DNA from 3 places in the Priestia sp. RMT2NF4 genome. Region 1 is predicted to be linked to each of the others. Evidence: riboswitches for the same ligand, from Rfam matches in the RefSeq annotation. Region 1 holds a riboswitch; each other region holds the start of a gene.
What was found. A riboswitch is a leader RNA that binds a small molecule or an ion and turns the genes downstream of it on or off. The one in region 1 is predicted to bind cobalamin.
Positions count from the first base shown of each region.

Region 1 (10,089 bases):
AGACGCACTACGTGGGGAATAACTAAGCCAACAAATCCAATTGCCCCAGATACTGATACCGCAGCCCCGGTTAATACGGATGCACCTATTAAAATCATTCTTTTTTTCTTCTTTACGTCTATCCCCATAAATTGAGCGGATTGATCGCCAAATGCTAAGCCGTTCAGCTCTTTCACATGTAACAGCAGCATAATCGTACCGACTAAAAAGAACGGCCCTAAAATTTGAATATGCGACCATCCTCTCATTGATACGCTTCCCATTAGCCAATATAAAACCTGCCTTACATCTTCTTCAGGAGAAAGAGCTACAATTAATGAAATAAGCGCGCTCATAAAGGATGATAAAATAATCCCCGCTAAGATGATGGTTTCATTAGCCAAATTGCCGCTTGCGAGTTTCGTAATACCAAAAACTAAAAGAAGAGTAATAAAACCAGATACGATGCCGACTACAGGCAGCGTGAAGATAGACAAACCAAAAATACTCCAGTGAAAATAAATTGCCATGACAGAGCCAAGGGTTGCACCTGAGGAAACTCCGATCGTGTAAGGATCCGCAAGAGAGTTTCTTAATAGCCCTTGAAAGGCAGCCCCTGCTATTGAAAGCGAAGCTCCTACTAAAAATGCCACCAGTACTCTTGGAAAACGAATTTGCCAAATGATTAAATCCATGTTTTCTGGACCGTGATATAAGGATAGTCCGGTAAGGTGGCCAATAATAATTTTGATTGTATCTCCTACGGTTAACGAAACTGTACCAATAAATACTCCCATAATCACCGAAGTACATACAATAAATAAACTGACTATGTATAAAATAGATGCTTTGTTTAAAAAAATACGTTTAAAAATCAATACTTTCAGCTCCTCTAGGAAACGAGGCGTGATGTTTTACATTACATTAACCATTCATTTTCCTGTCCATAAACCATGTTTCCATCCTACATAGTATTGGAAACAATCATCTTTTATTTGTTACGAGTGCTAGACTGTTGAACTAGGCAACGTAGAATAGCGTACTAAAGTTCTCGGTGAAAAAACAAGCGAAAACCTCTACAAGCTACACTTTTTGTGCTTGCTCCGGGCTTTTATAGTTGTCTATTAAATGATACAGCTTTTCCATATCTATAGCTTCTCTCACATATGCTGCTGCTTTTGAAAAAGACTCCTCTTTTTGCAGGCGACTGTTGAATGTATCCGTAATAGGCGGCAATTTTTTATGTTTACGAATTTGATTAAGCAAAGCTCTGCGCAAAGCATCGTTATGAAACACATCATGAACATACGTGCCAATGATGTTGTCTTTAACCGTTCCTTCTTTTTGATCATCTACCACCGCAAAGGCTTTCGTCATGCTTTTAGAAACCGTCTTTCCCATATGAATTTCATAGCCTTCAATCGAAACCTTCTCACTCTCTAACTGAACATATCCAGAAACTCTTTCTGTTTTTTTGCTGGTTGTCATAACGGTTTCCACTGGAAGCAAACCCAGCCCTTTAATAGATTCAATCCGGGACTCTACTGCATCGGGGTCCGTAATTGTCTCGCCTAACATTTGATATCCCCCGCAGATGCCAATAACGTGAGCGTTCGTTGCGTTCAAGACTTGATTAATGGCTAGAGCCAGGCCGCTTTCTTGTAAAAACTGCGCATCTTCAATCGTATTTTTGCTTCCTGGTAAAACAATTAAATCAGGCGTACCTAGTTGTGATGGCTTGGTTACAAGTCTCACATGACAGTCTTCTTCTAAGCTTAGAGGATCAATGTCTGTAAAATTTGAGATGCGAGGATACGAGATAACCGCAATATCGATTTCTTTTAACGGATTTACAAGCGTTGAGTAATTTCTGAGTGATAGCGAATCTTCAGCGTCAATTTCCACGTCGTGCATATAAGGAATCACTCCTAGTACCGGAACTCCCGTGTATTCTTCAAACCACTTCAACCCCGGTTTTAAAAGCTCTAAGTCTCCTCGGAATTTATTGATTAACACTCCAATTACTCTAGGTTTATGTTCATCTGGAAGCAATTGAAGAGTACCCACCAGACTCGCAAAAACCCCTCCTTTATCAATGTCTCCTACTAACACAACAGGGGCTTGGGCTATCTTTGCTACGCGCATATTTACCAGTTCCCGATCGTTCAAATTCACTTCAGCAGGACTTCCAGCACCTTCAATCACAATTCGATCATAATGATTGGCAAGCTCTTTATAAGACTCCGTGATAACGTTCAAACCTTCATTAAAAAATTCTTGCCGATACTGAAAAGCAAACATATTACGAAGCGGTTTTCCATGAACGACAATTTGAGATTCATGATCACGAGTTGGTTTAATTAAAATAGGATTCATATTGGTTGTTGCTTCTACTCCAGCCGCTTCAGCTTGAATTCCTTGCGCTCTTCCAATTTCTTTTCCATCCATTGTAATGTATGAATTAAGCGCCATATTTTGCGATTTAAACGGTGCAGTTTGATAGCCGTCTTCTTTAAAAATACGGCAAAACGCTGTAGCAATCATGCTTTTTCCAGCGTCTGAGTGCGTTCCTTGAATCATAAGAGGTTTTCCTTTTTTCACTTTTTCCACTCCCTATCACATAAAAAAACCTTAACTGTAAAAGTCAAGGTTTGGTCATGCGCTCATTAACACATTGTCTTGACTTATTTCTCCCACCGAAAAATAAGGGGTTTTTAAAAGCAGGTCTCCTGGCTTATGCTTCATTTTACTTCTGCATCCTTCCTAGTTTGACTAGTGGGTCTTTGCAGGTTCATCCACATTTACAGTAGCGGGGGCTGCACCGGATTTACACCGATTTCCCTATTATCCTCCTTAGAGGCACTTTTAAAATCATTTATTCTTTATTGTAACGAATTTTATAACCATTCACAATAACGATTTTCTTCTATTATTATATATTACTGTGTTTATACTTATTTGGGTCTCGTATGCTATAATAACAATTATTTTCCAAACATCTTATGAAATAGCTAGGAAGGTGCTCGTAGTTGAAGAAAAAAATCATTTATATCTTTATTAGTTTGCTTGTTCTTTACATAGCAATCATGTCTTTTTGTATGTATCAAACCGCTCATCAGCCTGTTCCGCAAAAAGCAGATTATGTGCTCATTTTAGGTTCCAAAGTAGACGGAGATCAAATGTCTCCTAGTTTAAAAGAACGAGCAAAAACGGCTTTATCTTATTTAAAGACTCATAAACAAACAAAAGTTATCGTAACGGGTGGAAAAGGATCCGATGAAGAAATTTCTGAAGCAGAAGCAGCCTATCGTTTTCTACGAAAAGAAGGAATTAAAAAGAATCGAATGATAAAAGAGGATCAGTCAACTTCTACTTTTGAGAATTTCACTTTCACTAAAAAGAAAGTTGATATTCAACACAAAAAAGTCGTGCTTGTTAGCAGTGATTTTCATTTATTTCGCGCCTCTATTATTGCCAAGCGTCAAGGTTTTGACGTTTATCCTTTAGGTGCAAAGACACCAAATTCAATTAAACTTCAAGCCTACTTTCGTGAGTATGCTGCTATCTTAAAAACGTGGCTGTTTGATAAATAAATAGAGTACACCCCTATACAAACGAAAAACACGGCATGAATTCATGCCGTGTTTTTTATTAATCATCCGTATCGATAACTGCTTTTGGTAAACCCGTGTATTTCGCCCAGTAGAAAATACCGATTGAAACAAGAGCAATTAAAATTAAGTCAAGCGGGTTGCTTAGCACACCTTGTCCTCCACCAAATGAGCCTAGGTAAGAGATAACAAGCATAATAATATAATAAGCAACTAGCCACCAAGCAGATTTAAGCTGCTGTGCAAATTTTACAACGTCAGTTGGTACGTATTTCTTAAATGCTACGTAGATAACAACCATTAGAAGCTGTGATCCTAGAAGCCAAGAAATTGTCGTCCATCCTGACCAATATACGATGTATGAACAGAAGATAAATGACACAGGAGCAATAACGCTCATGCCTTTTAATTTGAAAGGCTTTTTAAGGTCTTTTGCATTTACTCTGAATGCAGCAGCTGAAATTGGCGCAATCGCATAAGACAGAATAAGTGCTACTGAACATACGTTTACTAGCGCTTCCCAAGAAGGAAATGGCAGTGTCCAGAATACGGACATTCCAAACGATAGCCATAGTGACGCACGTGGAATTCCTGTTTTCTTATCTACTTTTGAGAAACGTTTAAATAGTGTTCCATTACGAGACCAAGCATAAACTAAACGAGAAGTTGTATTCATGAAGATGTTCCCGTTACCGCCTGGTGATAAAATAGCATCAAAAATAACAAGCGTTACTAACCAGCCAAGGCCTAAAATAAGTGCAATATCTTTAAATGGTAAAGAGAATTGCTCTTGAATTGTTCCCCATCCTCCTGATAGCATATCAGCCGGAATGTTACCAATGAACAATACTTGCAGTGCTGTGTAAATAATCGCTGAAAGTACAATACAGATAATGAGCGCGATTGGAATATTACGCTGCGGGTTTTTAACTTCACTGGCTACAGAAACAATAGGGTGAAGTCCTAGGTAAGCAAACATAACGCCACCTGTTGAAATGGCTGCTTGAATACCATTAAAACCAAACGGAGTAAAATCGCCAGTTGTAAAGTTAGCTGATTTAAAGTGATAAGCTAACACGACGATAATTGTAAGAGGAACCGCATATTTGAACACAGATATAATAACATTTGACTTAGCAAATGCTTTTACACTTACGTAGTTAATGATAAAAAATAGCGTTAATAACGCGAACTGAAATAACCAGCCGATTGTAGTAGGCGATTCAGAACCATGTTTAGTTAGACCAGGAAGCCAAAACGCAACATACTGACGTACAGCCGTTACCTCGATGGCAATCAAACTTGTGTAAGCAATAATGGTAATGAATGAAATTAAGTAACCCACTAAATGACCATGTGAGTAAACCGGATAACGGATAATTCCACCGGTACGCGGCAGCGCTGCTCCAAGTTCAGCATACACTAAACCGATAAGTAAAATAATGACTCCGCCAATCAGCCACGAAAAACTTCCGGCTGGACCAGCCTTTGACGCTACGTTACTAACCGCAAATAACCAGGCGGAACCAAAAATAGCTCCCATCCCAATTAACGTTAGGTCAAGTAACGATATTGATTTTTTAAACTTTCCTTGATTTCCTTGATCAGACATAATATCCTCCTTTAAAATTTCCACTCCACATATCTACGCCCTTGCGTCCGATATGGGATTCTTTACATCATCCTCCTCTTACTAAGACCTCACAAGTGGATATGTTAACAAATATTCTCTAAAAAACCAAGTTAAAAACTTTATTTTTTTGTAAAACATCGTTGAATTGCTTATGTATAGCGCATAAATTCCACAGAAGATTTGAGGACTACTCCTCCTATTTAACCGCATTTTTCTTAGGTTAAACATAAAAGAATATTCAAACTATTTACCGTAAAAAAGGGTCTGAGATATAACGAAATCAACCGCTAGAAGCAGCTACATACGCAACACCTACGCTTGCCATACCAATAAAAAAATCCGAACGATGAATCGTTCGGATTTTGCTTTAATTAAAATAATGTTGTCCGTGCCTTTTTTTGCTTATTTAAATACTTTTACACGTTCACTTAGTGGTTGAAATTCTTTTTCACCCGCAGGTGACACGGGATTACCAAATGGCATTTGAGCAATCAGCTTCCATGAACTTGGAATATTCCAAGCTGCTTTTACTTCATCGTCAATCAATGGATTGTAATGCTGTAAAGTTGCTCCTAGGCCTTCGAGCTCAAGAGCTGTCCAGATCACATGCTGCAGCATGCCTGATGATTGGTTAGACCAAACCGGGAAATTTTCGCTGTAAGATGCGAACTGCTTTTGCAGCCCTTCAACTACTTCTTGATCTTCAAAGAAAAGAACTGTTCCATAGCCGCTTCCGAATAAGTTCATTTTTTGATCCGTATCTGAAAAATTTTCAGCTGGAACAATTTTACGAAGCGTTTCTCTCGTAATATTCCACACTTTATCATGCTGTTCGCCAAATAAAACGACTACGCGTGCGCTTTGGGAATTAAATGCTGAAGGAGTATGTTTCACCGCAAAGTTAATAATTTCTTCAATTTTTTCTTCTGACATTTTTACATTTTTATCAATTGCATAAATAGAACGTCGGTTTTTAATTGCTTCATAAAAATCTTTTCCAACCTGTTGTTGATCACTTGATTTATCAAATAATTTATCTAAAAAACCCATTTTCCACACTCCTAATTGTTTGTTTTTTTAAGCTTAAATTGCATGTTTATACCCTTCCCCCTGATAAAAGGAGATAAACAAGATATAATGAATTCTTATATCTCTAATTCGAGATATTAAACCAAAAAAATATTAATTGAAATTTAATTACTTTATGTAACTTACTTTACAATGATTATTTTGTTCTGTCAAGCGAAAATTATTATCTTTTTCTTTTCTTGATTATATGAAAAAAGACTGCTAAATACGGCAGTCTTTTTTCGTAGATGCTTAATGTTCATAAACCATCTTTCGCGTCATTCCCCCGTCTACTACGAGGTTAGCTCCTGTTACAAAATCATTTTCGGCGTTTGTTAAGTACATACACGCTCTTGAGATATCCGCTGGCGTTCCTACCCGATTAGACGGATGCTGCGTATGATCGATTTCACGAAGGCCATCGTAGTCAGATGTCTCAATCCATCCTGGAGAAATAGCATTTACCGTGATGTTGTCATCACCAAGCGAAACGGCAAGTGCATGAGTTAAAGCAACGATTCCTCCTTTTGTAGCAGCATAGGCTTCTGTATCTGGTTCAGACATTGAAGCTCTTGTAGAAGCTAAGTTTACAATGGAGCCCCCGCTTTCGTTTTTCCTCATCACTTTAGCTGCTTCGCGAGAACATAGAAACACGCTGCGCAGGTTCGTATTGATAATGTCATCCCATTCATCAACGGTTAGCTCATACGGTGATTTCCAGCGGGAAACGCCTGCATTATTAATCAAAATATGTATCGTTCCATACGTACTGACCGTTTTTTCAACGAGATGTAAAATGTCGCTTTCTTTTCGGACGTCTGTTTTTACAAAAATGGCTTCTCCGCCTTGTCTTTGAATAGCTTCTGCGTGACGCTCGCCTTCGGTTTCGTCCACATCTGCCAATACCACTTTTGCTCCTTGTTTTGCGTATGTGCGTGATACATCTTTTCCTATTCCATTCGCAGCTCCGGTAACAACAACAACTAAATCTTTAAATGACATAGCATCTCCTCCTTATACGCTTTATTCACTTTTTTCTTCGTCTTTAAACAAGTGATCCGTGACGAAAAGAGCAAACGTTTCAGCCGTTAACTTGCATCCAGAAGCTTTTGGGTGACCTCCTCCTCCAAGGTGCCCAACAATTTCGGCTAAGTTGATTTCGTCTTTTACTGCACGGAAGCCAATCTTTTGGCGTCCCATGTCCACCATAACGGAAAAGTCGATATCTTCGTTTTCTAGACACAGTGCATTTCCTAGCTCAGACTGATATGTATCTGCAAATACAATGCCTACGTTGTACGCTGTTTTAGCAATTTCAACACTTTCTTTTATGATTTGTTTTTGCTTGTCGTAAATATATTTTTCAATCTTTTTTTCTTCTGCTTCTAGTAAAATTTCGTGTTTGTCCGTAAACGTAAATTCTTGATTTTCAGTATGGTACGATTCACGAAGCGTTTCTAGAATGGTCTCTTTAAATTCTTCATGCGGGATTAGATAATATAGGTGATTGAGGCGCTTTGCTTTCAAATTATTTTCATGAAACCAGTCCCACGTATCAAATAAGCGCACAAGTTCTACATATTCATCAAGCAACTCCGTTTTTTGAAGCATGTTGTTGCGCACTAAGTAGTCGTAGAAAAGAGATGTAGCTGCTGTCTTTTTACCGTTTTCGTCTTCTGCAATAACATGAACCCAATCGTATTTCTCAGCTAGTGGAAGAGCAGAGATATGATGGTCAATAAGAGTGATTTTCTGGCCTTTTTTTACCAGTTCATTTAATTTTTCCGCTACTTCATCGTTTACGCTAATATCCGTTATGTATAAAGCTGTGTCTCCATCGTTTTCTTCTTCAATAAAATGCGTCACTGTGTCATTGATGCGGCCAATGCTTACCGTGCTGTAATCAAAGTTGTCGTCGCCAAACGCTAACCGACCCAACAGTGCTGGACTTACCCCGTCTAAATCGTTATGTGAAATTAATTTTATTTTTGTCATCAATCAAAACTCCTTTATTTTCAGTCGCCTTAGTATATGTACCGGCTTGTATATTATAGCAATTTCAACATAAAAATGCTGTTATTTACTTTGAAGAGAAGGAATATCTTCGCAATAAACAAAAGTGAAGTAAACGTTTAGACTTACCTGTATCAAAAGAGAGTGAGACATAACTACATCGATCCAATCAACAGCTAGAAGCAACTACACACATGAAACCTACGCTCACCAATACCAATAAAAAAATCCGAACGAATGTGATTCTCCATCAAGAATCTCGACTCACCGTTCGGATTTTCTTTTAACCAACCTACTTTTGTTTCAGCCTATTTCCACTTACTCTAAATTGCTGTGCTGCTTAAACGCCTGTTCATGATCCGTTTGGTTCAAATTCCCGTATTCTAAGCAAATCGTATCAAACACAACATGAGCACATTGATCAAACAATGAACCAAGCGGCTGAATAGAAGCGGCTTCATTTTCGCTTCGGTATTTGGTTGCAGCGGGAATGTGCAGCAGCTCATCAGTATGAGCAGTTAATGGTGATTCTGTACTAGCTGAAATGCCGATAACTGAACATCCTACTTCTTTGGCTTTTTTAGCTACGCTCACCACTTGCTGTGTTTTTCCTGAACCAGATACAGCCACCAATACGTCACCCGCTGCAATCGAAGGAGTAATGGTCTCTCCTACAACGTATACTGTTGCACCTAAATGCATCAGTCTCATCGCAAATGATTTGCCCATTAACCCGGAGCGACCTTCGCCTATAACAAAAATTCGTTTTGCTTGGTAAAGTGAAAACGCTACTTCTTCTATTTGCGGTTCTTTTATGTGATTCATTACGGTCGTAATTTCATGTAAAATCGTTTGTGTTTTTGTCATTATACGTTCCCCCTGCTCATAAATAAGTCTTGAAATTCAGCAGATGCCTTTGCCACATCCGCACTTTTTGTAATCGCTGATCCAATAATCGCGACGTCCGCTTTCATTTGAAGTAATGATGCTGCTGAGGCTGGATTAATTCCTCCTGCTACTGCTATTTGCGCATCTGAATGAAAATACTGCCGCAAATTTATTTGACTCAGCGATTTTCCTTCTTTTTCTTGCTCGTCTTTGCTGATATGATGGCAAAAAATAGCGCTTCTATAAATACTTACTTGCTTTTGCGAGCTGCTTGACGTGTTTAATAAATCAACCATCATTTTTTTATTCCATTTTTCGCTGACATTTGCACACGTCTCTATCGTGGGTAAAGGTGATACGCCCATTACTGTTGCTATATCTGCTCCTGCCTGATAGCACATTGTAAATTCATACTCTGCGTTATCAATCGTTTTGATATCTGCTACAATCATCTTGTGCGGAAATGCCTGTTTGATTTTATAAATGCTTTCAATTCCATACTCTTTTATAAGAGATGTACCTACTTCAATCCAATCAACATAGGGTTCTGCCAGCTTGGCAAGGATAATAGCTTCTTCAATTGTGACGCGATCTAATGCTAATTGTATCTTCATCTTTCTTCTCCTCACTTTCTACTAAACCGGTTTAGTAACAACGTAAAAAAAACGAATATTTTGATGAGCTAAAAAGAGCACGCCATAGGCGCTCTTTTTAGCTTAATACGACAACGTTGTTTCTCGAATAATTAATTCACATTCATACTGGTACTCTTCATAAGCTATCTTTTCTTTCAAAATTTGTTTAATAAGTAAATCTGCTGCTTTTGTTCCCATGTCAAAAGCAGGCTGCGAAATCGTGGTAACGGCAGGCGTTGCTACATCTGCGTAAGGAATATTA
Region 1 is NZ_JBLQZO010000001.1:1,127,258-1,137,346, forward strand. It holds gene ACMX9J_RS05755 (FecCD family ABC transporter permease) at 1-857, opposite strand, end outside; gene ACMX9J_RS05760 (cobyric acid synthase) at 1,063-2,589, opposite strand; cobalamin riboswitch at 2,681-2,861, opposite strand; gene ACMX9J_RS05765 (YdcF family protein) at 3,009-3,572, shown strand; gene ACMX9J_RS05770 (APC family permease) at 3,631-5,202, opposite strand; gene ACMX9J_RS05775 (nitroreductase family protein) at 5,626-6,273, opposite strand; gene ACMX9J_RS05780 (glucose 1-dehydrogenase) at 6,544-7,293, opposite strand; gene ACMX9J_RS05785 (DHH family phosphoesterase) at 7,315-8,286, opposite strand; gene hxlB (6-phospho-3-hexuloisomerase) at 8,623-9,171, opposite strand; gene hxlA (3-hexulose-6-phosphate synthase) at 9,171-9,806, opposite strand; gene ACMX9J_RS05800 (LacI family DNA-binding transcriptional regulator) at 9,909-10,089, opposite strand, start outside.

Region 2 (10,089 bases), on a different contig from region 1:
AATGAGGCTTGTTTCACTGACCCGTAGAACGTAGCTCCCAGCAGGACAAGTTTTAATGCAAACATAGCCCACTTTCCGTTCTTTCCGCGAGTTAGATAAGCAATATTTGTTTCAGCAATGTAATAATAAGCCATGATCGTTGTAAACGCGAAAAAGAATAGGGCAACTGCCACGAAGCCAGCTCCAAACCCCGGCAACACTGTTTCAATAGCAGCTTGTGTAAATCCAGGTCCTGCTTCTACACCCGGTAAATTTGAAATAATAAATGAACCTCCCGGTCCTTCCGTGTTGTACATGCCTGTGAATAAAATCATAAACGCTGTTGCTGAACAAACGAACAGTGTATCAATATAAACCGAAAAAGCTTGTACAAGACCTTGTTTCGCCGGGTGTGAAACTTCTGCTGCAGCTGCTGCGTGCGGCCCCGTTCCTTGTCCTGCTTCGTTTGAATAAATGCCGCGCTTCACTCCCCAAGAAACAGCTAAACCAACGATTCCTCCAAAAGCAGAATCTAATGCAAAAGCACTTTTAAAAATAAGAGCGATAACTCCCGGCAACTCCGAAATGTTCATGGCAATAATAATAAGAGCTAAAATAATATACCCAAGTGCCATAAAAGGTACAACGAATTGGGCTACCCCTGCAATACGCTTAACGCCTCCAAAAATAATAAAAGCAAGAATAATAACTAATCCTACTGCTGTAACCGTTGGACTAACACCAAATGCATTGTCGATGCCAAGCGCGATGGAATTGGACTGAACGCCCGGCATTAAGATACTCATCGCAACAAGGGCTGCAATGGCAAATAAAATGCCATACCATTTCATACCTGTTCCTTTTTCAATGTAGTACGCTGGACCACCTCGATATTGGCCATCTTGCTTAACTTTATAAATTTGAGCCAGTGTTGATTCGATGAATGCACTAGAAGCACCAATAAAAGCAACTGCCCACATCCAAAATACAGCCCCTGGACCTCCAAAAGCGATAGCTGTCGCAACTCCAGCAATATTTCCTGTTCCAACTCGTCCCGACAGCGCTAAAGACAGTGCTTGGAAGGAAGAAACTCCTGCTTCTGAGCTTTTACCCTGAAACATCAGCATAACCATGTCTTTTAAGTGTCGTACCTGTAAAAACCTTGTTAAAATCGAGAAAAACAGGCCAATCGCAAGACACCCATAAATAACAGGCGTGCTCCATAGCACATTATTCAAACTCGTTACAAATTGCTCCAAACGATAACCCCCTTATTTTTTCATTCAGACTATTTTAAATTATAAGTTAAATTATAAATTTTAACAATAAAACTCTAAATTAAAACTTGTTTTTTAGTTAAAATACACAAAAAAAGTTATAAACCCCTCAAAAACATCCAATAAGAAATCGTTTACATTCCATAATTATTGCTCTCAAAAAAGAGATATCTGCACCTTTCTTCTCAAGAACACATAGGCTATAGGAGTTATTTTCTATTAGAAGGTGTGAAAAACAATGATGAGAATCGAGCCTTTATTTTATCGTTCTTTAGCTCTAGACCTTCTTTATGCGTGCGTCTTAGCTTATAAGCAATACGCACAGGGAGGCACGTTTGATGTACCTGAAGGCTACCGGCTTATTAAATCGTTTAAAGCTTCTGCCGTAGGGGTGCAAGAATGGTTTGGTTTTATTTTAGAATCTGATGAAGCCATTGTGATTGCCTTTCGAGGAACTCAATCTGAGGCAGACTGGATTGCTGATGCTCGCATTCGGCAGCGCCCTTATCCATACAATCAACAAGCGGGTCTCGTCCACGAAGGTTTTTTAGCTGTTTACGAATCATGCCGTGATGAAATTTTTGAAACATATAAATCCCTTCCCACCAAGCCCATTTATATAACGGGTCATAGCCTAGGTGGCGCACTCGCTGCTCTTCATGCCTTGGATGTCGCCACAAACGCATCTTTTCCGGAAGTTACAATGTACAACTACGGAGCTCCTCGAGTAGGGGATCCTCAATTCGTTCAAACATACACAAATCTTGTTTCAAATAGCCGCTGTTTTGTTAACACGACGGATACGGTTCCTAAAATCCCTCCGAAGCGACTCTATTCCCCTTCCACCAAGCAAACAATTTATTACGATCAAGACCCTCTGCAACTCTCATTTACCATCCAAACAGGCTCTACCGTAGGGAACCATAATCCCCAAACATACAGTGTTGGGATATGGATGATGTCGGATTATCCTATTTTGGTCCAAAAATAAAAAAACAGGCGGAATGCCTGTTTTTTTTATGCGCCAATTGCTGTTTTGATTTCTTCTATTTGTTCTTGATGACGCTTTTCATGATAGCCAATAAAATCAATCCATTGCTTTAAATCCATTAACCCAAACACAGGATGTGGAAACGATTTTTGCTTTAGGTTTTCTTCACTGGCTGTTTCTTCTAACTCTACTAAAGCCGCTCTTGATTCCGCCAGCTTACTCTTCATTTCTTCTAATGTCTGCTTTTCATTAGAAGGCGTAACTTGAGCCGGTGCATCTACTTTTCGAGAACGGTCTACCGCTAAATGAAACGGCTTATCTTCGGTTGGCTGATCTACACCGTTTTCTAACTGATCCTTTACACGTGAAACAATCATGCGCTCCATCAAATATAAATGTTCTAATACTTGCATAACGCTCCATGTATTAGATGCTGGCTGCTGATTTAATTGTTCATATGTTAATGATTCTACACTGTTCAATACATCATTTCGAAACTGTTCATTTTTGTTCATTGTTCATCCTCCTCTAGGATTCCTCTAGCTTATCGTATCAAAAAACTCTTCTATATAAAAAGGATATCCCTTTACATAACCATGTTTTAGCTACAATTGTTTCACGTGAAAAAAATCTTTTTTCTATTTGACATAAATCAACTGAAGTGTTATATTTAGATTTCTGGCTTTTCTTTAAGAGCTGGACATAGTGAAAGTAACTTGAAAGGATGTATCGTACAATGCAAGGTAAAAATACTGGCATTCGACACATGTCTTTGAACAAAACTTATTCACACTGGATCGGCTTCGGAGCCGTAAGGATGCAAGAGAGGTAGGGCTTGCGTCGTTTAGGTTAATCGATCATGTGGAAAAACAAACCGCGGCAATGGATGAAATCCATGCAAGCACAATCAATGCTAATTGTGCCCTAACAACAACGAAACATACAAAAACCGTAATCATGGATTTTATAAAGAAAGTAATCATTTTGTTTTTACACTTGCAAAAAGCAAGTTACTGATAAGAAACACGAACAAAAGCGAGCAGATGCATCTGCTCGCTTTTTTAATGATGATTTTTTATTTACTTTATCATTTCTTTTTTTAGGGAATCTTATAAAAAAGCCAAAACCAATATGGTTTCGGCTTTTTTCTTATTGCTCTGCTAGTACATCAGCAAATGCTTTTGCATAAGGAGGAAGGTCTGGCGGACGGCGACTTGAAATGATGTGGCCGTCGATTACGACTGCTTCATCATGCCAAATAGCTCCCGCATTTTCCATATCATCTTTGATTCCTGGCGTACTTGTTACGTTTCGGCCATCTAAGATTTTTGCAGAGATTAATACCCATCCTGCATGGCAGATTTGGCCGATTGGCTTTTGCTGTTCATCCATATGACGAACCATTTCAATTACTTCAGGGTAGCGGCGCAGTTTATCCGGCGCCCAGCCTCCAGGTACTAAAATAGCGTCATATTCAGCTGGATCAACATCTTTAAATGCGTAGTCCGATACGGCTGGAACACCGTATTTCCCCATGTACGTTTCGTTTGCTTTTTCTCCAACTAAATGTACTTCTGCTCCTTCTTCGCGAAGACGCATCACTGGATACCATAGTTCTAGATCTTCAAAGTCTGCACTAACAAGCGCAATAACTCTTTTATTTTCTAAGCGCATCGTAACACCTCCGCCATCAGTATAGCATGTTGGAGAATAAGATTGAAAATAAGGAACTAAATTGTACATAATTAAAGGATTTTTCAAGTACCCTTCAGAAATTTTTTGTATGCCAAATGGTCTAATTTTATATTTTTACTTGACTGGGGACAAACATCACACTACAATGTGTAGTGTGATGTTCATAATGTTGTAAAATTATCCAAATAAGAAAGACTTTATTTAATTGCTACATTTCTTTTTACGGGCTTTTACACTACATAATGTAGTGTTTTTCAAATACACTTAAAGGAGGAAGTAAAGTGAATAAAAACGTCGAAATTGGTTCGCTTATTATTCGTTTAGTATTAGGTTTTACATTTTTAGTACACGGCTTTCAAAAATGGCAAGGGGGAATTGAAAATACAGTAGGGTTCTTCGATAGCTTAGGAATCCCTGGTTTCATGGCATATATTGTGGCAACAATTGAACTTGTAGGTGGGGTTCTGATTATTCTTGGTCTAGCAACAAGAGTCGTAGCTGCTTTATTTGTGGCAGTTATGCTTGGCGCTATTTTTACAGCCAAGCTTAAAAGCGGATTCGTTGGCGGGTTTGAGTTTGATATTGCCTTAATTGCCATGTCTGCTCACCTATTTCTTGCAGGAAGCCAGTTCCTTGCTCTTGATAAAGTGGTATTTAAAAAGAAAGAAACTGCTTTTTCTCTTCAAGAAGAAAGCAGTAAATAAAAAAGAAAGCTTATACTCTCCCACTATAAGCTTTCAGGTTAGTCCCGCCGTTTGAGGCGGGCTTTTTTTATATTTGAAGCAGCAAATTCGCAAATAAAGAAGAACGCTCGGACAACGTATCAATTTGAATATGTTCATATTCTGCATGTATTCCTTTTCCGCATGCTCCTAATCCATCCAACGTGGGAATGCCAATGGCCGCTGTAAAATTGCCATCACTTCCGCCTCCAACAGCTGCTTCTTCTAATTTCATACCCAGTTTGGCCGCAATTGACTGAGCGCATTCAAATAACTCTTCCGTTTGTTTAGACTTAACCATTGGAGGACGGTTCATGCCTCCTGTTACTTCAATCTTAATCCCTTTTAAAATGGGCGTTAAATTCAAAATAATATCCGTCATACGTTTTGCTTCTTCTTCTGTAGAAACACGTAAATCCACGTGCGCTTCTGCATATTCCGGCACTACATTTGTACCGCTGCCTCCGGTAAATGTCCCAACGTTCACCGTTGTACCTTTTTCATAATCGGTTAAGCTCTGCAGAAAAATCACTTGGCGCGCTAGCTCTTCAATAGCATTGATTCCTTCTTTGTGGTGATTACCAGCGTGGGCTGCTCGTCCCCACACCTTTACGGTGAAAATCCCCGCTCCTTTACGCGACGTTTTTAACGCACCTGAACCCGCCACCGCAGGTTCTGCTACTAGCACTGCTTCACTTCTTTGTGCTTCTTCTTCTATATATTTTTTAGAGGAAATTGATCCAATCTCTTCATCTGAATTGCAGAAAAACACAATTTTTTTATCCATTTCTAAGCCGAGCTCTTGAATCGCTTTAATTGCCCATATTGATTGCACAATGCCGCCTTTCATATCTAAAATTCCCGGACCATAAAGCTTGTTTCCTTCTGTTCTTAGACTCAGCCTTCCCTTTTCCCATACCGTGTCAAAGTGACCGATAATTAAAAGCTGCTTCTCTCCTTCTCCAATCGTAAATTTCAAGTGGTTTCCTACTTCTTTTTCTTCTATGATTTCATACCCTACGCCTAAACGCTTCTGAAACAGCTGCGTTAAATACATTCCACACTGATCGACTAACTCTTTACTGTAGGACGGTGATTCTTTTTTCACAAATCCAACTAAATCTTCGAGCATCTCTTGTTCATGTTCTTTTAAATAACTAAATACGCTTTGTTCTACCATTACCTGACTCAAATCAATTCCTCCTCCAAACAACCCCTGCTGCTTGTGCATTCACTGCTTTTATTTATCGTACGTATGAGTATGTTCTACGTTTCACATAACGACCTTAAATTATCCTTAATTATAATGGTTTTCAGACAATTTTCCATCCTTAAAATACAGATAATACTTTAACTTATTCATAACCGACCGAAAATAGCCATAAACTTCAACAAATTTATACAAAAAAGCTTCAATCTTCAACAGATTAAAGCTTTCATTTTATTAATTGACATTTATTTTGATATTTTTCCCTTTTGACTTCACACTTACAAAAACAAACATAGACACTAAAAAAACAAACAAAATAACGCCAACCATTTCAAAGTTTACTTCGGCCCATGGATTAAAGAAAGTGAATGCTAAGTAGAAGGACACCCCGTATGCGAGGATAACAATAACCCAGCCCATCAAGCGGGAAGCAGATTGCCCAAACTTACTCGATTCATTCACCATTTTATGTACAATCAGTGAATCGATTGTATCTGTCAGCATCATACCAAACATAAATACTAGTCCTAATAAAAGCGGCGTATATTTGCCTGCGTTCCCTACAGCTAGAGACCACACGGCCGTTTGACTGACCGTTTCAGCGGCTAGGGCAAACAGCGCTCCTACAAGAATAATTAAAAAAGGATTCGTTGTTCCTTTTGCGATTTTCGGAATAAACTTCCCTTTTAACCCGCTCACCTGAAACTCTTCTTCTTTGTTTTTAGTTCGAAGCAAATGATATGTGTTTAATGTCCCAATCAGAAAGAGAGAGATGATAGATACCCAAGATGCAAAATGATCGAAATATGCTGGAAACGTAAAATTCTTCATCACTACGCCCAGCACCCCGGCCGTGACGGCCACCATTCCTCCATGACCTAGTGAAAACAGCGTTCCGACCCACGGGGCAAAACGGCTGCCCATTCGCCAATTATATCGGGTCTGGCCATCAATAAAAGCTAAGTGATCTGCATCTAATCCGTGCCTGATTCCTAATAAAAAGACAAGTAAAAAAACTGATAAACCTTCCATTTCCTACACTCCTTTTTTTAAAATAAAACGTAAAAAAGCCTCAATTCTATAGAAATTGAGGATGTGTCGGCATATGAAAATAAACAGTAATTGCTCACTGCGTACCTTGATACACCGCCTCTTTCCTAGAAGAGTCAAGTGTACAGAATAGGTAGGTCTCCTGGCTTGAGATCATCATTTTCTACCGCCTTCCCCGTTTTGAGTGACGATAAGATAGAAAACTCCCTGCTTACAGTGGCTGGACCGCTCGAGATTTGCACTCGATTCCCTGTTACCTCTTACGCTATGTAAGAGCACCTAAACTGTGCGAATGATTCATTTTCTTCCTCATTATACTAGTACTCCTTACAAATGAATAGAGAAAATTCAAATAAAAAAGCCCTGCTAAGCTTTACATGCTTAGCAGGGCTTTTTAAAGCCATTAAACTACTTCTACCGTTACGTCTACGTTGCCGCTGATTGCTTTTGAATACGGGCAGTATGAGTGGGCTAGGTCTACATATTTTTTAGCTGTTTCTAAATCTAAGCCTTCGATATGAGCTTCAAGCGCTACAGCAATTTTCACTCCTTGATCAGCTTTATCTGGAAGCAGCTGAACCGTAGCTTTTACTTCACTGCTTTTAATTTCTACGTTATGTTTTTTCAACATAAATTCTAACGCACTGTTGAAACAAGCACTGTATCCAGCTGCAAATAGCTGCTCTGGGTTTGTTGCTGTTGTTGCTTCTCCACCAAGCGCTGGAGGTGTTGCAACGTCTAAATTAAAGATATTATCTAAAGAATGAACTTCTCCTGTTCTTCCACCTGTGTTAACGACTGTCGTTTCATATAAAGCTTTCATGTATAAATCTCTCCTCTTTTTTAGTAATTTTATTAAAATTTTTTATTTATCGTTTCTGTGATTTAATTGTACACAATTTAATTTTAAAAAACAAGTGTTAAATACATTAAAAATTTTCCAATAAAAAAAGCCGCGTATATGCGACTTTTTCTTAATAATATTGAGACTGTTCGTCATAAGCTGATTTTCGAAAAATAGACAAGTTGGTAATAGCCCTCATCAGTTTCGTATTAAAAATAACATAATGAATAAACAGCGCCAGCACGCAGCCTAAAACGGCTCCTGTTAACACATCGAATGGATAGTGAACGCCAACCCATACGCGTGAAAATGCAATGAGTGCACCCATGACAACCCACATGCGCCCTGAACGTTTGAAATGCAGCCAGATGGTAAAAGTGATAACTAATGCAGATGTAGCATGATCGCTTGGAAATGAAGAATTCGCGGCGTGATCAATAAGCTGATTCACGTGGTGAGAGATAAACGGACGATCTCGATAAGCAAATAAACTAATCACTTTATTGATAATGACTCCTGTGGCACAAGCACATAAAGCTTGAAATGCTACAACACGGCTGCCGTTTTTATTAATAAGTAAAAACAAGCCGAGTAAAACAATAAGTACATACTGGGCATAATCTGCAAAGAATACCATCAGCGAATCTACAAACTTCACATGCGAGGCGTACTGATTCACCGCATGGAAAATGGTATAGTCTACTGAATTAATAGCTGATAACATAATCGAAATCCTTTCTTATTTTTAAATGTCATTAGCTATCTTATCAGTTTCTGAAGAAAATGAACATGTTTTTGTCAGAAGCTTCCTAACTGGTATTTATAAATAACGTAGTCAGGCTGAGTAGTAAGCCAACAGATTTTTGCCCATTAACTTACTTGCGAATGATCCACGATGTTTTTTTGCAAAAAGATTTCTTCTAAAGAAGGCTCTTCTACGTGAATTTGATAAATATCGATGCCGCATTGAATCAATTCGCGAATAATCAGAGGGATATTTCTCTCTTTTTGAAGCATCACTTTTGTGTACGTGTGATGGTATTCCACGTCCGGACTCACCGTACGGAAAAACTGTTGAATATATTCTTTATGACTGCTTGGGTAAGGATCATGTTTAATCATCACCGTTTTTTTCGCTTGGTATTGAAAACGCAGTTCTTCCATTGTCCCTTCTACTAAAATAACACCATTTTTCATAATCGCTACACGTGTACAAATCTTCTCAACTTCATTTAAATTATGAGACGTCATAAAAATTGTCTTGCCCTGATTTTGAAGTTCTCTTATTAATTCATGAATGTGGAGAGCAGATTCAATATCTACTCCAGAAGTTGGTTCATCTAAAAAGATAAGATCTGGGTCTGTTACAATCGCTTGAGCAATTCCTAACTTCTTTTTCATTCCAAAAGAAAACTTTCCAACTTTCTGATGGTCATGTCCTTCTAATCCTACTTTCTTCAGTACATTACTACAGTGTTCTTTAGAAAAACGATGTCCGTTTATCTTTAAAAAATAGCGCAAATGATTGAGTGCCGTCATCTCATCATAAAAGGTAGCATAGTCAGGAAGCACACCTATTTTCTTCTGAAGCTCTAAATCAATATCACTCTGTCCCAGCAGCGTAAATTCTCCTGCTGAAGGGAATGAAACGCCGGTAAGCATATTAATAAATGTAGACTTCCCTGCTCCGTTTCTCCCTAAAAATCCGTAAATTTCTCCTTGTGGGACTTGCAAATTAATACTATTAACAATTGTTTTAGATCCATACTTTTTAGTTAATTTACTTGTTTCAATAGCATACATATTATACTTCTCTCCTTTTAAAACTCCAAAGTGCCGTACATAAACAGAGTGCTGCAAAAATAAGAAGAACCGTTAAATACCCTTTCTCCAACTTTAAATAGTAGTAAGGTGTCACATACTTAAACCATGCAATGTACGCTTTTGATGAAAATATGCTCCATCCACTCAGTACCGGTAGAACAAACGATAAAATAATTGATAAAAACATAGTATGAGTTGGACTTGGTATTAAAGCTGAAAGCATTAAAACAAATGAAATGATACAAACGGTGAATAGCAGGCACTCTAAAAATATATAAAAAGAAAAATGATGCGAAATAAACGTAATCAGTAGAAATGAAATAGAGATACAAACAAGCCAGAAACAACAAATTCCTAAGAATTTTCCTAGTACAATACGCTCTCTTGATGTTTTGGTAACTAAAAACCTGGCTGTTCTTGTTTTAATTTCTTGATTAATAACATTGTGAGAAAGACTTGAAATAAACAAGGGTCCGAATCCGAGAAGCATCACCAAA
Region 2 is NZ_JBLQZO010000010.1:87,748-97,836, forward strand. It holds gene ACMX9J_RS25295 (alanine/glycine:cation symporter family protein) at 1-1,238, opposite strand, end outside; gene ACMX9J_RS25300 (lipase family protein) at 1,495-2,247, shown strand; gene ACMX9J_RS25305 (DinB family protein) at 2,274-2,762, opposite strand; gene ACMX9J_RS25310 (hypothetical protein) at 3,109-3,264, shown strand; gene ACMX9J_RS25315 (type 1 glutamine amidotransferase domain-containing protein) at 3,397-3,921, opposite strand; gene ACMX9J_RS25320 (DoxX family protein) at 4,224-4,646, shown strand; gene ACMX9J_RS25325 (M20 family metallopeptidase) at 4,714-5,877, opposite strand; gene ACMX9J_RS25330 (sodium:proton antiporter) at 6,109-6,906, opposite strand; cobalamin riboswitch at 7,039-7,222, opposite strand; gene ACMX9J_RS25335 (organic hydroperoxide resistance protein) at 7,328-7,747, opposite strand; gene ACMX9J_RS25340 (undecaprenyl-diphosphatase) at 7,899-8,492, opposite strand; gene ACMX9J_RS25345 (ABC transporter ATP-binding protein) at 8,639-9,571, opposite strand; gene ACMX9J_RS25350 (ABC transporter permease) at 9,573-10,089, opposite strand, start outside.
Region 2: another riboswitch for cobalamin. It lies ahead of ACMX9J_RS25330 (sodium:proton antiporter); the one in region 1 lies ahead of ACMX9J_RS05760 (cobyric acid synthase).

Region 3 (10,089 bases), 970 kb from region 1:
TAACTGCAATAGGTGCAACCATCATCGTTTCAATCGTTAATCCTACTTTTGCTTCTAACTGAATAGTCTTTTTTACAAGACCGTACAAACCAAAGCTAAACGCTAAGCTTAATGATACCCATGGGATATGTCCGTATGTAACTGTCATAACGATAACACCTATAGCAGCCAATCCAACAGAAGCACCTTGCCAAAAATTAAGCTTCTCTTTTAAAACGACTATGCCAAGCAAAATACTAACGAGCGGATTGATGTAGTAACCTAAACTTGTTTCAATAATATGATTATGGTTAACCGCCCAAATGTAAACGAACCAGTTGATGCTGATTAGCACTGAAGCCACAAATAAAATGACCGCTTGTTTCGTATTACGAAATAATAAACCAAGCGTCTTCTTTAAAGAACTCATTTGCTTTGTCACAAGCAAAAGTAAAAGCATAAAAACAAATGACCATATAACGCGGTGAGCAAGTATTTCATTCGCATTCACCTCGCCAAGAAGCTTCCAGTAAAGCGGAAAAAGCCCCCACATAACGTAAGCGCTGGCTGTATAAACAATACCTGCTCGTTTAGAATCTTGATTCATTTCTCAACCTCTTTTCTTTATCTCTCTGTCTCTTATCATTATAGATGCATTTACCTCTTTTTTATAGCTTTATTTTGCCTATCGAAATAGCTCAAAAAAAAAAAAAAAAAACGATCGCTTTTAGCTCGACCGTTTTTTATACATTATTTTTTAGGTTGTTTAAATACTTTGGCACTGCGAATATACTCTACGTCTTGTACGTTTTCTCGCGCGTTAGCGATTCGAGCCGCAGCAAAGAAATAATCGGATAAACGATTTAAATACTGAAGCACCGCCACATTAATTTTATGCTCACGCTGCACGCCAACAACAAGCCGTTCTGCGCGGCGTGTAATCGTCCGACAAATATGAAGCGTTGTCGCTGCAGGTGTGCCTCCAGGTAAAATAAAACGCTCAATGGCCGGCGCTTCTGACATATAGACATCAATGCGCTTTTCAAGTACTGCTATCATGTCATTCGTTACTTTGTACGGATGATCATCTTTTGCAAATGCTAAATCACTTCCACAGTCAAAAAGCTCATGCTGAATCGTAATTAGCTCTTCTTTTACATCTTTTAATGTTGCTTCATCCAGCTGATAAATCGCTTGACCTACAAAGCCATTTAGCTCATCAATCGTCCCGTATGCTTCCACTCGAATATCATCTTTATTTACTCTTCCTCCAATTAAGCTTGTCTGCCCTTTGTCCCCTGTTTTTGTGTAAATGTTCATTGTATTTCCTCCTTCAATCGATTAGCAATTCCGTACCAAATGTGATCTACTTTCTGGGCATGTGCCGCCAAATGCTGATACGCATACCCGCATTCATCTCTCCACTGCCGCTCTATTGGATCTAAAGGAACAATGCCTTTGCCGACTTCAGTTCCAATCACTATTAACTGTTCCCATACACCGCTGTCTCTCCACTTCTGTATGACCTTTTTAACAACAAGATGCGGAGCCTCCAGCTCGCTATGTATTAATTCCTTAACATAGTGCTCAAATCCTTCTAGCACAATGTAACTTTCTTCAAACTCAATGGCCGGTAAAACGGGGTCTTCATACAAACAATGCCATTTTATCGACTCACTGGCATACTGCTGCTTCACCCATTTTCTTTTGCCGGTAAATGCACCGCCGAATACGAAATGCATGCTCTTCTCTCCTTTGCCTGTTTGTATGTGCACGTTACTGAAAAACCTTCTCCATAAGAAAAAGAAACATCCCAAAGCGACGCTGTCTGTTTAAAATGGGACGCAAGTAAACGCAGTGGTCCGCCGTGTGAAACAATAGCAATGTGACGCAATTGCTGACTAGCCGCCAAATCGACCGCTTCTTCCCAAGCTTCCCAAACTCGGTTTGAAAACCCTGAGAAGCTTTCACCATTCGGAGGCGTATGTTCTGCCCAGTGATCGATCCAATTTCTATATGCCCGTATGTTTTTTAAATCTTCATACGTCTTCTCTTCCCAATCTCCAAAATGCAGCTCACGCCAACTTTCCCTTTTAATCACCTGAGATTTAGGAAAAACAATTGAACTTGTTTCTAGCGCTCTTTTTAAGTCACTGGAAATAACGAGCTCCGGCTCTAGAGAAAGCTCTTTTAATTCATTTTTCCCTTCTATACTTAAAGGCGGATCACTCCACCCTATATATTTTTTTTGTTGATTTTCAAGCGTCATGCCATGGCGAATACATGTGATAACCAAAGAATTATCCATAAAAACGTTTCTCCTCCTTCAATGGTTGCACCTATAACATCTCCTGTTACGCCACCAAACTGCGAACGATAAAACCGTATCCAGAGCCATAAAAAACCGGCAAAGAAAAAGATAATGAATTTATTGTCTATAAAAACAATGAAAATAGCAACTAAGAATAGGCTCATGACGATAAATGCATAAATAGACCATTTGGTGACTCCTTTTTGAAAATAAGCAGCAAGCCCCGTATCTTTAGCGGGCTTATCTCTCATAACTAAGAAAGCGGCTCCGATTCTTGGAAGTGTAAAGACGGTTATACATACCCAAACCGATAAAGAAGAAAGAGACGTTAATTCATAGATTGCACTAAAGCGCAGCAGAAGCAGAACAATAAGAGAAAGAATAGCAAAAGACCCAACGTGCGGATCGCTTAAAATCTGCAGTTTCTTTTCCTTTGACTGATGGGAAAAATACGCATCACTTACATCCATCCACCCGTCTACATGAAGACCACCCGTTAAAACAAGCGGCAAAAGCAAAACTAAAATACTGCTAACAATAGCAGTGATAGGTGAATAGTGAAGCAGCTGTAAAAAGCTATAAAACATTAAACCTAGTAATATGCCAATCCAAGGCAGGACAAAAAGTGAGCGTGCCGTTCTTTTTTCAGTCCATTGAACGGTTTTAGCCAGTGGTAAGATCGTAAAAAACTGAAGAGAGATTCGTAGTATGGCTATCCATTCTTTCATTTGCTTACACATTCCTTTCCTTTTTTAAAACGGGAAAGTCCCGCTTCTACACAAATAGCCACATCTGCTTTTTCTACAATATACTGATGTAATTTCCCTAACATATGCATATAGCTATATGTCGGCTCCTCTAACACGCCCGCTTCAAACAGTTCATTAGATACTAGCACGACCGTCTGAGACTGCGCAAACAGCTTATCGAGCGCTTCTATCATCTGACGAAAAACCTCTTGTTTACCTTCTTTTGTTTGCCACCTTTTTTCGGTTAAAAAAAGCTCATTGGCAAGCCAGTTTGTGACACAGTCCAAGAGTATAGTATCATCACTTCGAAGGTTTGGAAGAATTTGTTGTAAATCTACAGACTGCTCGATCGTTACCCAAGGCGTGTTCGCCGCTTGACGTTCTGCTTGATGAAGCTGGATACGTTTTTGCATTTCACTATCTGTTTGCCGGCTTGTGGCAATATAAACAGCGCGCTTTGTACAAAAAGTTTGAACCATGTTCTCCGCTGCATGTGATTTGCCGCTTCGAACCCCTCCGCTAATAAAGATGATCATATTTCATCGAGTCCTTGTTTGATTACGTTAAGTAAATAGTCATTTTCTTCTTTCGTTTTCACAGCCAAACGGATATAGCGTCCATTTAAAAATGGGAAGTTTTCAGTATGCCGAGCTACCACACCGCGGCTTGCTAAATAGATAAGCCAATCGCGCGTTTTAATAGAAGACGGAACGCTGCAAAGATAATAGTTTGTTTGAGACGGAGAAACCAAAAGCCCCCATTCTTCTAGTTGACTCAAGATCCGTTTTCGTTCTTGTTTAATATAATATACGGTTTTTTTCACAAAATCTTTTTCATCTACACATATCATCCCTACTTGCTGCGACAATCCATTTACACTCCAAGGAGGTTGTTTTTTAGACATCTTGCTAATGATTTTTTCATTTGCCAAAATATAGCCAAGGCGAAGCCCCGCAATATTAAACATCTTTGTCATCGAACGCACAACAATGAGATGTTCATAGTTTAGAATAAGAGAATCAAATGAAGGCTGATGTTCGACAAAATCAATAAATGCTTCATCAATTATTAAGTATGTACCATGATGAGCAGCAGCTTTTACTACTTTCATCCATTCCTCGTGACTATACATAACGCCCGTTGGATTATTTGGGTGACAAATCCATAGTACTTTTATATCCGGAAGAATACTCATAATCAACTCTATATCCCAGCTCCAGCCATTTTCTTCAGCTAAAGGAACGTATGTCACTTCACATCCATACGCTTTACTTGCCTGTTCGTATTCGACAAACGTCGGCTGTACAATCCCCGCTTTCTCTCCTGAAAATAAAGAAGCAATAAGGAAAAACGCTTCAGCGGCCCCATTTGTGGGCAGCACTTGGGCAGCGGAAACATGATGATGAGCTGCAAGTTTATTTTTTAGTTCTGTTACTTCAGGATCAGGGTAACTAAACGCAGCTTCCTTGAATTCGTTCCACTTTTCGTGAAGAACAAGGGGAGCCCCTAAAGGATTTGTGTTTACGCTAAAGTCTTTTAGATGCGACAAATTCTCGGCCCCTATTGCTTTTAAAAAGACATTGGGGTTAGCTCCATGTGTAGGTAATAGCACTAATAACTCCTCCTAACAAAAGATAGAATAACCACGTAGCATAGACCGTCCTTTTCATAATGAAAACAGCTTGTTCAATATGACCGGCTTGCAGGGGAATGAGTGGTTCGCCCATTTTTGCACGATTAGATTCTATGCCTTTATATGTATTAAGCCCGCCGAGTTGAATACCTAAAAGGGCAGCCACTGCACTTTCCCCGTATCCGCTATTTGGACTTGGATGCTTCTTAGCATCGCGCTTAATCAAACTCGTTACATGCCAAAGAGAATATTGGCTTTTTGCTACATTAACAGCGGTCATTACCACTGCAGTTAACCGACTTGGAATATAGTTTAATACGTCATCGGTTTTTGCACTAAAATAGCCGAACAGAAAGTAGCGGTCATTTTTATACCCAACCATTGAATCGCATGTGTTAATAGCTCGGTAAAAAAAGGCTAGGGCTCCTCCTCCTATAAATGCATAAAAAAGCGGAGCTGTAATACCATCACTTGTATTTTCAGCCACGGTCTCTACCGTCGCTCTGGCAATTTCTCCTTCTGATAAACGATCCGTATCTCGTCCCACAATCATGCTTACTTCATATCTAGCTTTCTCCATATCTCCTAGCTGAAGCGGCTTTTGCACCTTATAAGCAGCTTCGCTTAAGGAACGAGTGGATATAGTAGTCGCAATCATTACGCCCTCTACTAAAACACCTAGTATAAAATGAACTCCGTACAAAGCATGAAGGAATAAAAAAGGAATAACTCCTGCGAGCACCACCATACTTATCACAAGAAGCAATCCTTTGAATCGTTTTCCTGCGCCTTTATTTAATCTGGAATCCATCCAATAAATCCACTTGCCAAACCAGCGAACGGGATGCGGCCAATTTTCTGGGTCACCTATGATTCGGTCAATGAGTAGAGCAATCGTCATGGCTGTCAGGTGTGCAATCATCGCTTGTGCAATACTCATTTCTTCACCTCTTTTCCTTAAGTGCCTGCTCTAAGCTTATTTTTACCAGCTTGGCTACCGCTTGACCTAAAGCGGTCATAGAGCCTGCATATTCATATAATGGTCCTTGCTGAGACGCTGCAACTGAGATACTGTCCGTAGATGTTCCCGTAGCAATCGTCTTTGTAGCTGGATCTATGACACCCAGCTGTGACAGCGTTTTTGTTTTGGCTTCTGTAGCGGCAATAAAAAGCTGTAAAAACGCCGCATCCGTAAGCCTGCCTTCCACGAAAAAAAACATATTAATTGTACCGGGAGAGGAATAGAAAGGGACAGCTTCGTCAGCTGTAATATCCACTGCGTTTCCTACTCCAGCCGTTATCACGGAAGCTACTCTTACTCCGTAGCCTTCATAACAGTAAACCGCTCTTTCTTTTAACCAAACCGCTGTCATCAACCCTACGATTTGCTCATGGCGCACATTTTCTTTCATCAAATATTGCTCATACTCTAAAGAAGGAGTATCTGAATAATAGTCTTTATGAACAAATCGATTGTAAAAGGTGTCCGTTTCCATGATGCCTGTTCCTAAAACGCCTGAGCTGTATGTTTTATAAGAAGTCTCGGTTTTCATGATTAAAAGCTCAGGCCGTTCTTCAATTTTAAGATGTGAAAAGGGACCAATCCCCTTTTCAATTCGAACTGGAATATGGTCCCTCTTTTTATTTATTGTACACCTCAGGGTATACTGCTTTTGCTAAGTCCTCTAAGCCATCTACAATACGAGGTCCTAAGCGGTTGATTTTGTTTTGATCAACCTTTTCGATGTTCCCCTCTTTTACAGCAGTCATGCTGCTCCAAGCGGGACGCTTCATAATCTCATTTTTGTCTGCATCATACGTTGCGATAATAACGTCAGGGTTTAACTTAACAACTTGCTCTTCAGAAAACTTAACCCAACCCTTTTCACTAGCCGCTACGTTATCAGCACCGATCATAGTAAGCATTTCGTTCATGAACGTACCTTTTCCTGTTGTATAAATCTCAGGAGCTCCCGATACCTCTATCCATACTTTTTTACGATTTTCTTTTGAAATCGTTTTTGCTTTTTTCTCAATTGAAGCTACTTTTTCTTTCATGTCTTTAATTGTTTGATTAGCTTCTTTTGTTTTACCCGTTAATTTACCAATTTGCGTAATAGAATCATAAACCGTATCAAACGTTGTTGAATCTTTTACAACAAATACCGGAATACCCGCACTTTCAATTTGTTTAAATACTTCATCTGAAACGCCCATACTTGAAGCGTGTGCCAGCACTAAATCAGGATTTAAAGCAATAACTTTTTCTGCATTAACGTTCATATCTCCCACCTGCGCTTTTTTCTTTACGCTTTTAGGATAATCATCGTTGCTTGTGACACCGACTAATTCTTTTTCAAGGCCAAGGGCATATACAATCTCCGTATTACTTGGCATTAATGAAACAATTTTCTTAGGCTGTGTTTTCAACGTAATTTCTTTATCACGCGCGTCTTTTACCTTCACTGGAAACGCAGCTTGTGACGTTTGTTCTGTATCTTGCTTCGTTTTTTTATCACTGTTGCTTTGGCTGCCTGCACCGCATGCAGCAAGTACGATGACTAACAGCGCAATAATGGAATACGAAAGCCATTTTTTCATCTAAATACTCCCCCTATATATTGTTCATTGTGAATACGAAACCTCCACGTTAAAGAAAAAGCAAATGATCATGCAAAAAGCAGCGCTATCCCGTTTTTTCCGCTTTGACTATGTATACTGCTCGGCAGCAGCTTCAAAATAAAAAAGCTTTACTTTCAATTGAAAGCAAAGCAGGTAACGTCAAGATAAGCAGGAAAAGAATCCGTTCACTATACTTGATATGTATGTTCATTACCCTGCTTCACCCTTCCTCGAAGGTTTCACAGCTAACAATAAGGCAGGTCTCCTGACTTACGCACAAAGCGCTTACAGTGGCGGGACCGCGCTGGTTTTTCACCAGACTTCCCTTTTCACTCAATCTTTAAATTGAGACCTTATTGCTTTACGATTATTCACTTGTCCTAGTATACCCCACTCATCGAAAAATGGAAATAGCCATTCTCACAAAAAAAGCTGCGAGAATGCTCTCGCAGCTTAGGGAATTAAAGAGTTGCTAAAAATTCACGGACCGCTTCAGGCGTTTTAGCATTTGCACTGTGCAGGTGCGCAATTTTTTCACCGTTTTTATATACAAGAAGAGAAGGAATACCCATTACATTGTTTTCAGCAGAAAGTTCTTCAAACTCATCCTTGTCAATTTTAAACCATGCTTTATCTGTATTTTCGTCAACGATTTCATCAATAAACATATCCAAACGTTTGCAATCAGGACACCACGTTGTCGTAAAAATCCCAACGCTTAGTGTTTCATTCTTAATTTGTTCGCGAAATTGTTTTTCTTCCGTAAATTGTTTCATTGTGTTACCTCCAGCGTCTATTCGTTCCTTCCTACAATTCTATAGTAAGAAGTCTGACTTCATTATAAACGATTTTTTTATCGTTGTGCTAATGTTTCAGCTTATTTAGACCATAACGGTTTTAGACGTAAAAAAATGCTAGCTTAAAAAAGCTAACATTTCGAAATTGTAGAATGTTGTGTCTATTATCAGCTGAACCACTTAGGCGGCATGTTTCGGTTCCAATAAATTTTCCCTAAATCATAATGCTTTTGAAAATTATCTGCGGCCGCATGATAGTGAAAATTAAACCAGTATCCATCTTTTGGAGGATTTTCACGCCGTACATGAAACCGTATTAAGTCCTGACCGGTTTCCCGGTCATATACATGGAAAATCTTTTCACCGTAGCCAGCAGCAGGGTGCTCGCTTATCTCGAGATTCTGAATTGACTGTTCACGTTCAGTGCCAATGTCGGTCAGCACTTCTTCAATTTTAGGTAACACTGCTTGACGAAATTCATCTTCAATGACAGGACCAATTTTTGTTCCGAATTTTTCCACTGACTGTTTTTCAGCTGATTCCATTGCATACGTAACAAATGATGAAACGTCTTCATATTTTGGTTCTTCATATGGCAAATGAATATCTTCTATAACAGCTGTGACAGGAGTTGTTTCTCTTACATACCCTGCTTTATGTTGCTTGTCCGCTTTTGCATCATCAACGTATAAATATTCTGGTGGAGTGACAAGCCCAAATGTAAATACTGTAATAAATACAATTAGCATTCTTTTTATCCATCTAGGCATTCGTATCTTTCCTTTCTCATCTTTTCCCATATGGTCTTTTCATATTGTAAAATTCATTATCATAACTCACTAGGTATTGTAACATACTTATTAATTTTTTACCTATATTTGCTTATTCATTTATGCTGTCTACGGGCATTTGACGACTTTTCAGTTACCACCTTCCTTCTTCTGTTTGAGGTTGTCACACCGAGCGGAAACCTATACAAGATATTCCTTTTTTGCTGGATGCTTAAACACAAAAGTATTTTTATGTTCAAAAATATATCATACTTTTATGAACTTTAGATGAAATTCATAAAAAAACTTCCAAAACTTTTTAATTCCTAAAAGGTTTTGGAAGTCTTTTCAATGAGCGTAATTAATTTTACTTTTTTGGTTATTTTTGTATATCAATTGTCCCGTAATGAAATTTTGATGTTTTTCGTTTTTGCACAGTAAATCCATGCTCTTTAAAACGACTGCTTTTCCAATGATCTTTTAGCACGACCTTTTGTTTGGCTACTCTTTTTGCTTCTTGTATAGCCATTGGCGTCAGCGTGGTATACAGTGCTATTGCTTTAATACCGTTAATTCCATTCGATTCCTCAATTTGTTCTTGAAACATAGGATCAAAGTAGACAACATCAAAAGAATTATCTTCACAACACGCCAAAAACGATTCAAAATTTTGATGAACCACGTTTATACGCTTCATTGCATCATTCAACTCTTGTACGTCACTTTCCCAATTTAAAAGTCCTTGTTTGACTAAATAAGCTACATAGCGGTTGCCTTCTAGTCCGACAACTTTCCCGCTTTTCCCTACCGCTGCGCTCGCCATCATACTATCCGATGCAAGACCAAGTGTACAGTCAAGCACGCTCATTCCGTTTTCCAAACTAGCGGCTTCAATAAACGGATCACGTTCTCCGCGCAGCCATCTCTTCACTCTAAACATAGCGGAATTTGGATGAAAAAAAATAGGTTCTTCTTCATTTTGGACGTGCAATTCTACTCTATTTTTACCGACAACCAGCACGTCTGCCGCTTCAAGATTTTGAAGATCTGCGACAGATTTCTTCTCTCTTGTTACAAAAGGTATACTTAAATCAGCGGCTACTTGTTTGGCTTTTATAATCATCTGTTCATTTGTTCGACCAGCAGTCGTAACAATCACTTTCATAACTCCCCCTACACTGTTTGGCTATTTACATAAAGAAAAAGGATGCCGATAGACATCCTTTTT
Region 3 is NZ_JBLQZO010000001.1:161,402-171,490, reverse strand. It holds gene rarD (EamA family transporter RarD) at 1-586, opposite strand, end outside; gene ACMX9J_RS00815 (cob(I)yrinic acid a,c-diamide adenosyltransferase) at 730-1,299, opposite strand; gene ACMX9J_RS00810 (bifunctional adenosylcobinamide kinase/adenosylcobinamide-phosphate guanylyltransferase) at 1,296-1,721, opposite strand; gene ACMX9J_RS00805 (histidine phosphatase family protein) at 1,673-2,287, opposite strand; gene cobS (adenosylcobinamide-GDP ribazoletransferase) at 2,245-3,018, opposite strand; gene ACMX9J_RS00795 (bifunctional adenosylcobinamide kinase/adenosylcobinamide-phosphate guanylyltransferase) at 3,015-3,575, opposite strand; gene cobD (threonine-phosphate decarboxylase CobD) at 3,572-4,651, opposite strand; gene cbiB (adenosylcobinamide-phosphate synthase CbiB) at 4,626-5,612, opposite strand; gene ACMX9J_RS00780 (adenosylcobinamide amidohydrolase) at 5,617-6,225, opposite strand; gene ACMX9J_RS00775 (ABC transporter substrate-binding protein) at 6,314-7,273, opposite strand; cobalamin riboswitch at 7,532-7,665, opposite strand; gene ACMX9J_RS00770 (thioredoxin family protein) at 7,756-8,070, opposite strand; gene ACMX9J_RS00765 (YpjP family protein) at 8,259-8,861, opposite strand; gene ACMX9J_RS00760 (class I SAM-dependent methyltransferase) at 9,241-10,020, opposite strand.
Region 3: another riboswitch for cobalamin. It lies ahead of ACMX9J_RS00775 (ABC transporter substrate-binding protein); the one in region 1 lies ahead of ACMX9J_RS05760 (cobyric acid synthase).